Regions from separate parts of the Streptomyces sp. NPDC001828 genome, predicted to be linked through region 2. Evidence: riboswitches for the same ligand, from Rfam matches in the RefSeq annotation. Region 2 holds a riboswitch; the other holds the start of a gene.

What was found. A riboswitch is a leader RNA that binds a small molecule or an ion and turns the genes downstream of it on or off. The one in region 2 is predicted to bind cobalamin.
Region 1: linked by a shared signal. The riboswitch ahead of metE (5-methyltetrahydropteroyltriglutamate--homocysteine S-methyltransferase) and the one ahead of ACFYZA_RS23155 (prenyltransferase/squalene oxidase repeat-containing protein) in region 2 are both predicted to bind cobalamin.

The regions. Positions count from the first base shown of each region.
Region 1 is NZ_JBIATV010000011.1:86,620-90,823, reverse strand. It holds gene metE (5-methyltetrahydropteroyltriglutamate--homocysteine S-methyltransferase) at 1-1,989, opposite strand, end outside; cobalamin riboswitch at 2,138-2,358, opposite strand; gene ACFYZA_RS27735 (S41 family peptidase) at 2,420-3,838, opposite strand; gene ACFYZA_RS27730 (FABP family protein) at 4,027-4,204, shown strand, end outside.
Region 2 is NZ_JBIATV010000008.1:241,642-245,845, forward strand. It holds gene ACFYZA_RS23155 (prenyltransferase/squalene oxidase repeat-containing protein) at 1-1,705, opposite strand, end outside; cobalamin riboswitch at 1,805-1,962, opposite strand; cobalamin riboswitch at 2,015-2,090, shown strand; gene ACFYZA_RS23160 (hypothetical protein) at 2,222-3,631, shown strand; gene ACFYZA_RS23165 (STAS domain-containing protein) at 3,717-4,160, shown strand.

The sequences.
Region 1 (4,204 bases), on a different contig from region 2:
CTCGCCGAACTCGGCGTAGCACATGTGGGTGTGGATCTGCGTGTCCGGCCGCACCCCGCAGGTCGTCAGACGGAACGCCTCGGTGGCCCAGGCGAGGTACGCGGGCCGGTCGGCCGCGCGCAGCGGCAAGGTCTCCCGCAGCGCCGGCTCATCGACCTGGATGACCGAAGTCCCGTTCCGCTCAAGGTCGTTGACCTCGTCCCGCAGGGCGAGGGCGACCTGGCGGGCGGTCTCGCCGAGCGGCTGGTCGTCCCGCACGAAGGACCAGGCGAGCATGGTGACGGGCCCGGTGAGCATGCCCTTGACCGGGCGGTCGGTGAGCGCCTGCGCGTACGCCGTCCAGCGGACCGTCATCGCCTCGGGTCGGGAGATGTCCCCGGCGAGGACCGGCGGGCGGACATAGCGGGTGCCGTACGACTGCACCCAGCCGTGCTGGGTCGCGAGGTAGCCGGTGAGCTGCTCGGCGAAGTACTGGACCATGTCGTTGCGCTCGGGTTCACCGTGCACCAGGACGTCGATGCCCGTCTTCTCCTGGAAGGAGATCACCTCGCGGATCTCGGCCTCGATCCGCTCCTCGTACGCCGCCTCGGCGATCCGCCCGGCGCGCAAGTCGGCCCGGGCGGTGCGCAGTTCACCGGTCTGCGGGAACGAGCCGATCGTCGTGGTGGGCAGCGCGGGCAGGCGCAGCTGGGCCCGCTGGGCGGCGGCCCGCTCGGGGTACGGCTGGGCGCGGCGGGAGTCGGCCTCGGTGACGGCGGCGGCCCTGGCGCGCACGGCCGGATCATGGGTGATCGCGGAGCTCGCGCGCGAGGCCAGGTCGGCCCGGTTGGCGGCCAGTTCGGCCGTGATGGTGCCGGTGCCCCCGGACAGGGCGCGGGCCAGCGTGGTGACCTCGGTCGTCTTCTGGCGGGCGAACGCGAGCCAGCGGGCGATCTGCGGATCGATGCCGCGCTCGGCGGCCGCGTCGAGGGGCACATGGAGCAGCGAGCAGGAGGGAGCCACGTCCACGCGGTCGGCCAGGCCGAGCAGGGTGGCCAGGGTGGAGAGCGACCTCTCCAGGTCGTTGATCCACACGTTGCGCCCGTCCACGACACCCGCGACGAGCCGCTTGCCGGGCAGCCCGCCCGCCGCCGCGAGGTCCGCCAGGTTGCCCGCGGCGGGCCCGGTGAAGTCCAGGGCGAGCCCGTCGACCGGAGCCTTCGCGAGCACCGGCAGGGCCTCGCCGAGCCGGTCGAAGTAGGAGGCGACCAGGAGCTTGGGGCGGTCGGTGAGGGCGCCGAGCTCGCGGTAGGCGCGGGCCGCCGCGTTGAGTTCGGCGGGGGTGCGGTCCTGGACGAGCGCGGGCTCGTCGAGCTGCACCCACTGGGCGCCGGCCGCGCGCAGATCGGCGAGCACCCGCGCGTACACCGGCAGCAGACGGTCGAGCAGGGTCAGCGGTTCGAAGTCGGCCGCCACACCGGGCGCGGGCTTGGCGAGCAGCAGATAGGTCACCGGGCCCACGAGCACGGGCCGCGCGGACAGACCGAGCACGAGCGCCTCCTTCAGCTGCCCGACCTGCTGGGAGGAGTCGGGGGTGAAGACCGTGTCGGGCCCCAACTCCGGCACCAGATAGTGGTAGTTGGTGTCGAACCACTTGGTCATTTCGAGCGGCGCCACGTCCTGGGTGCCGCGCGCCATGGCGAAGTACCCGTCCAGGGCGTCGGCCGCGAAGGCCGCCCGGTGCCGCTCGGGGACCGCGCCGACCATGACGCTGGTGTCCAGGACGTGGTCGTAGTACGAGAAGTCACCGGTCGGGACCTCGTGGATGCCGGCGTGGGTGAGCTGTTGCCAGACCGCCGAGCGCAGTTGGGCGGCGGTCCGCCTGAGCCCGGCGGCGTCGACGCGGCCCTTCCAGTAGCCCTCGATCGCCTTCTTCAGTTCCCGGTTCGGGCCTTGGCGGGGGTAGCCGTACAGGGTGGCGTGTGCCGCGGCTGCGGACTTCGTGGTCACGAGACTCTCCTTCGCGAGCTCTTCCATGGAGCGATCCCGGGACGGGACGAAGGACACGAAGGGACGACGACCGGGAGCACGGCCGGGGGGCCGCCTGCGGTGCGTACGCCGACCCGCCCTCGAGGTCACCGGAATCTCCGGGGGCGAACGGTCACCCACGGGCAGTGGCAGGTCTTCGGACTCGCGGGCGCGCCTCGTCACTGACGGGGCACCTACTGGCCGTCGCTTCCCGGACCCGGTCGGATCCAGTGCGTATGACGGCGGTCGTTCCCACTCACCGCTGCGGGGCAGTCCCGGATTCCCACCGGGTTCCCTCTTACGACGCATCCCGTCTGGCGGACGGGGCGAACCAGCTGCACCGCCAGCCTAGATCCTCGACCGCCGCCCCGGAAACCGCGTTCTCGCCCACCGGACGGTGAGGTGCGGCACGTCACGACGGGGTGAGCACCTGCCGGGCCAGGGTCAGCGCGGAGTCGCGCCCGTGGGCGAGGTCGTCCTCGGTGAAGACGGGGGTGCGCAGCCGGGGCGGGACGCCGGAGCCGTCGAAGGTGCGGCCGTGCTCGTCGAGGTACTTCTCGTTGGGCAGGATCACCGCCCAGTCCTTGGCCAGTGGCCGGAACATCACGTCGGAGAAGACCCCCTGGGTGTTCTCGCCGATGCGCGTCACCTCGGGGGCGCGGCCCATGAGCGCCTGCGCGAACGTCTCGGCCGCGCTGACCGAGCTGCCACTGGTGAGCAGCGCGACCGGCCCGGTCCAGCGCGGTGCCGCCGCCGGGTGGACGACGATCGGCTGGGGCCGGGTGAAGCGGGCCGGGTCGTCGGGGTCGTCGCGGGCCACCTTGCGGTACGCGGTGTACGCCCGGTCGGTGAGGCGCGAGGCGATCCGCAGCCCGAGCGCGTCGGACCCGCCGCCGTTGAGCCGGACGTCGATCACCAGGCCGCGCAGCGGACCGGCGCCCCGCGCCGCGTCGCGGGGGAGCAGCGCGTCCAGGGCACGGTCGAGCTCGGCCACCTGGTCCTGGAAGCTGCCGCTCTCCACGTACCCGTCGAAGGAGTCGACCCTCAAATAGCCGACGCCGCCCGGCAGTTCACCCACCACCAGCTTGCCCTGCCCGAAGGTCCTTGCCGGGGCGACGAGTTGGCGTTCGACGTTCGCCGCGGCGCGGGTGCGCAGGTCCGCGGTGGGCACCCGGGTGCCGGGCCGCAGGCCGAAGTAGACGGTCCTGCCCTGGTGGACGAGCGCCGTGTGGGCGTCGTGGAGCGGACGCATCATGTCGGTGAGGATCTGCTGGAGCCGGGCATCGGTGGTGTCCGGCGTGATGAGCGGACGGTAACGGTCCCTGACCGCCTGCCAGTTGATGCCCTTCGCGGCGAAGAACGGATAGTTCTCCGCGAAGGTCGCCCAGAACCGGTCGAACACGGCGAGCGGCCCCTCGGCCGCGGGCTGCCGACACCGCTCGGGCAGCGCGGAAAGCCGGGCCAGATGGCGTACGCCGGCCGCGTCGTCGAGCGCGAGCACCGCGTGCTCCCGGCCATCGGGCGTGAAGGTCATCGACGCGACCGAGTCCTCGCCGTACCGGATCGCCCCGCCCGCGCCGGGGCGTCCCACCTGCTGGGCCGTGACCGCACCCGGCAGGCAGCTGACGCGGGTGGTGTCATACGTCGTGAACCTGCCGTTCGCGACCGTCACCAGGGTGCCGTAGCCGTCCATCCGCCACACCCCGTCGAGCCGCCCGGGACCCGCCGCCGACGCGGGGGCCGCCCCGGCCGCACCCACGGTCATCGCCAGCGCCACCCCGATCGCCGCCGCCCTGGCCACCGTCCGTACGCCCGCCGCCCGTACATCCACCGTGTGCACCTTTCCCCGTCGTCCATGCTCGCCCTCGACGCTAGCGGCCGCCCCCGTGCCGCACATCCACCACGCCGGCCGGCCGTGCCCTCCCTGAGGAGGAGTTCTCCATGGTCAACAGGCACCTGCGGAGGATCGACGCCCTAGGCTGCCCTCTGGCATCAGCCCCGACCCCAGGAGCGCACATCGTGTTCGACCCCGCACCGGAGCACCCCTACCCCGACGCCACGCAGCCGGACGCCGCACCCGCCCCGCACGCCCTGCTCGTGCCCGTGCTCGGCTTCCTCGGTACCTGGCACGGCCGGGGCGAGGGCGGATACCCGACGCTGGACGGGGACTTCGCGTACGCGCAGGAAGTCACCTTCA
Region 2 (4,204 bases):
CGGCGACGTTCTCGTAGAAGTGGCCCTGCTTCAGCCGCGAGCCGTCGGTGAGGTAAGCGGAGCCCTTGGCGAGGTCGGGACCCTCGCCCTTGGCCCACGGAGGCGCCGAGCCGGTGGGGGAGGGACCGGTGGGCTTCGTGCTCGGATCCGTGGACGGCGGGGTCGTCGGGTCCTTGGTGGGCGGAGTGGTGGGCGGGGCCGTCCGTGTGGTGGTGAGGGTCGCCAGGTCGGTCCGCGCGCCCGCGATGACGGCGCCCCAGGTCGGGTAGATCTCCGGGTCGGTCGCGCCTTCGTCGAAGCCGAAGCCGCCGGCCTTCGTCTGCTGCCGGCCGAGCCAGGAGACGGCGGCGTCGGCGCGGGTGGTGTCGCCGAGCAGCCGCAGCGCCTGCGCTGCTTCGCCGGTCGCGGTGACGTCGCCGGTGGTGACGCCGGGATAGGCGCCGAAGGCGCCGGTGGGCAGTTGGGCCGCGCGCAGGTTCTTGCGCGCGCTCGCGACGGCGTCGTCGTGACCGCCCGCGCGCCGGAGGACGACCGTGGCGTACGGGGTGGTGGCCGGGTCGCTGGACGAGCAGGTCTCACCGGCGCGCAGCAGGGTGGGGCCGAAGCCGCCGTCCTTGCACTGATGGGCGGCGATCCGCGCGAGGGCGTCGGCCGGCACCGGGGCGTCGGCCCGCTGGAGTGCGAGGACCGCGAGGGCCTGGGTCGCCACGTCGCCGACCGCCGGGAAGTCGCCCTTGCCGACGCAGTCGGGCAGTGCTTCGGCGGTGCACATGCTCTTGGTGAGGTCACCTAGCAGGTCGTGGCCGCCGAAGGCGTGCGGGTCGTGCTCGGTGCTCTCGGCCAGCAGGGCGAGCAGCGCGGCGCCGGTGGGGCTGGGCGCCTGACCGACACCGTTGAGGTAGGCGAACTCGTCGGTGTGCGCGGCGAGATACGTGGTCATCCGGTCGAGCGCGTCACTCCTGCCGCCTGCCGCGGCGAGGGCGAGCGCCGTGCGCGCTGTCTGGTACAGGTTGGGCGCGGAGCTGCCTTCGTCGTAGATGTGGTCGCCGTCGTGGAGCAGGCCCTTCAGCCAGCCGGCCGCGGCCGTGAGGTTGACCTCGGCGGGCTCGACGACGGGCGGATGGTCGCCCGGGTCGCTCTGGCCCTGAGCGCGTACCTGGGCGGGCGTGAAGGAGGGGCCGCCGCTCGTGCCGTTGGGGTCGGTGGGGCCGAAGACCCACGCCTCGACGGAGCCGTCCTTGGGATGCTGGCTCATCGCGCCCAGCGGGCTGTACGTCCAGTAGTCCTGGCCGGGCGGTGCGATCCAGTAGGACCAGTAGGCCGTGGCCGGAGGCGTGAGCTTGCAGGCGTCCTGATCCGGCGTGGGGTACTGCGTACCCGTATCGAACTTGGCATTTCCGAGGCGGCAGATGAACGCGGGGCCGTCGTGCTCGGTACCGGTCGTCGTGAAGCCCGCCTCGTGCAGCAGGTCGTAGCCGGTGGTCGGGGTGGCGTCACAGCCACGGACGACTCCGCCGCCCCAGTGTCCGAAGTCGACGGCGACGACGGCGCCCTTGACGGATGTGCAGTCGCCCAGGGGATCGGCTGCCGCCGGTGCGGCCCCGGCGAGGAAGGACACCCCGCCACCGACCGTCAGTGCGACCGCGCACAGCGCGGAGGCGAATCTGGCCCGTATGCCTCGGCCTGGTCTGCTGGTGTGTCCCACCGTTACCCCCTGCTTCACCCGCAACGGAGTTCTGCATGGGAGAGGGGCCCCGCCGCTGGAACAGGGGCCGATCCGCACCACACCGTAGTCCGCGACGGCGTCTGTTGCTTGAGTCAGTCCGGGTAATCCGGCTTGTCCGGTGGGTACTTGAGGTACCACCGAATCCACGGTTGCGGGTCAGCGCCGGATTTCGACCGGCTTCCCCCGGAACTGACAAGAGAATCGGGCGGATCAGAACACAAGTCCGGCAAGACAGTCAAGTGGTGGGCAGTCGCGGCAGGTTGGGGTAGCGTCCGGTGCTGCCGCATGGGGGAATCTGGTGCGAATCCAGAGCTGACGCGCAACGGTGTGGACCGGCCGGGGGCCGGGGCGAGCCCGAAGACCCGTACGGCAGTCACATCAAGGAAGTCGACCACGCGCTCGGACGACGGCCTGCTGCCGCGCGCCGGGCGTCCTCGTGCGAGGGGACGGACGCGGCGGACCGGTCGGCGTCCCCTCTCCCCGGGAGTACCCGACATGACCTCCACCCGCGTTTCCCGCCGGGCCCTGCTGACGGCGGCCTGCTCGCTGAGCGCCCTGGCGCTCACGGCCGTGCCCGCCTCCGCCACTTCGTCACCCGCGCAGATAGCCACCGCCAAGACCAACGGCGTGAGCTACCTCAGATCACTTCAGGCGGCCGACGGCTCCTACGCCGGCGCCGGACTCTCCAACGAGTGGGCCTTCTCCGCGTTCGCCGCGGCCGGCACCGCCGCCGTCGACGTCACCCCGGGCGGCGACACCACGAAGAACGCCCGCGCCGTCTACCGCAACCTCCTCGCCACTCCCGCGTGGCCCAGCACCTCGCCGGTCGTGACCGACTACGAACGCGGCATCGTCAACGCCTACTCGGCCGGCATCGACCCGGCCCGCGTCTCGGCGAACCGCAACCTCATCGCGGACACCTACGCGTACTGGCAGAACTCCGCCCCCGGCTACTGGGGTGCGTCGAGCAACTTCAACGGGACCGTGTTCGCGCTGCTCTCGCTCGGCGGCGCCAGGACGCAAGCCGGCGTCCAGCGCATCCCGCAGACGCTCCTCAACGCCTCCGTCACCACCGTACGGGCCAACCAGCACAACGACGGCGGCTGGAACTTCAGCAAGGCCGAGGGCGACCCGACCGCACTCGCCGCGGCCAGTGACATCGACATGACCGGCGCCACCATGGCCTCCCTGTGCGTCTCCGGCGTCCCGGCCACCGACCCCGCCATCACCAAGGCGAAGGGCTTCCTCAAGTCGAAGCTCATCAACACCTCCGGCGCCTTCGACGCCATGTTCGGCGTCAACACCGACTCCAACGGCTGGGCCGTCTCCGGCCTGAACGCCTGCGGCATCAACCCCCAGACCGGTGACTTCCTCACGAAGGCCGGGAAGACCCCCGTGGACTTCCTGATCGCCCAGCAGTTCAAGCCCGGCGGCGGCTTCAAGTACCAGCCCAGCGACACCTCGCCGTCCGCCTATGCCTCCATCGACGGCCTGCGCGCCGTGGTGGGCGGCGGCTTCACGGCGACACCGCCGGTCCCCACCACGACCGGTGCCCCGCAGTGGGTGGCCACCTCCGGCTTCACCACGGGCACCACGTCCAAGCTGGCCCTGACCGTGGACACCGGCAGCTCGCTCAAGGTCTGCTCGGTGGCCGTCACCCCCACCGCCGCGACCCTCACCCTGGGCGCGGTGCTGGACGCGGCGACGAGCGCCGCCACCCCCGCCGGATGTGTCACCTCCGTCACCCCCGGTAGCGGAAGCGGCATCATCACGTCGGTCAACGGGCTTGCGAACAGCGGTAGTTCTACGTGGAAGGCGAGTGTCGACGGCGCCTCGGCCGCTGGCGCCAACCGTGACACCGTGATCAGCCTGGGCGACACGATCTCGCTGCGCTACGGCAGCTGAGCCCGACCACGGCGGCGTGCCCGGCGCCCGGTGCGCAGCGCTGGTAGCCGTGCTTCGGGGCGGGGGCGCCGGTAATCGCGTGGGGATGCGGTGGGGGGCCCGGGGCGGGGTAGGGGGGTGGGTAGGCTCCGGCCGAGATTCCGCTGCGGTGTCTCCTGCCGCGCCGGTCGGGAAAAGTGTGGTGCCTGCCCCTCGGGTCGAGACGATCGCCTCAAGTCGCTGTTTGGTGGCCCGAGTGGGCGGCGACATGGATTACGTGACAGCTCCGGTGTTCCGGCCGCGGCTCAGGGAACTGCTCTCCCGGGGCGAGCGCTTCGTCGTGCTGGACCTGTCGCGGGTCCAGTTCTGTGACTCGGTCGGCCTGGACATGCTGCTGGATGTGTGGCGGCGGGCGGACGGGAGCGGGACGGTGCTGGTCCTTGCGTGTGTGCCCCAGGCGTTGCGGCAGATCTTCCAGGTGACCGGGGCGGACGAGCTCCTGCGGGTCTACGACACGGTCACCGCCGCCGAAGCGGCCATGGGGGTCTGAGCTGCGGGGGCTGCCGTGACCCGGCCCGGGCGACACCCGGTCGA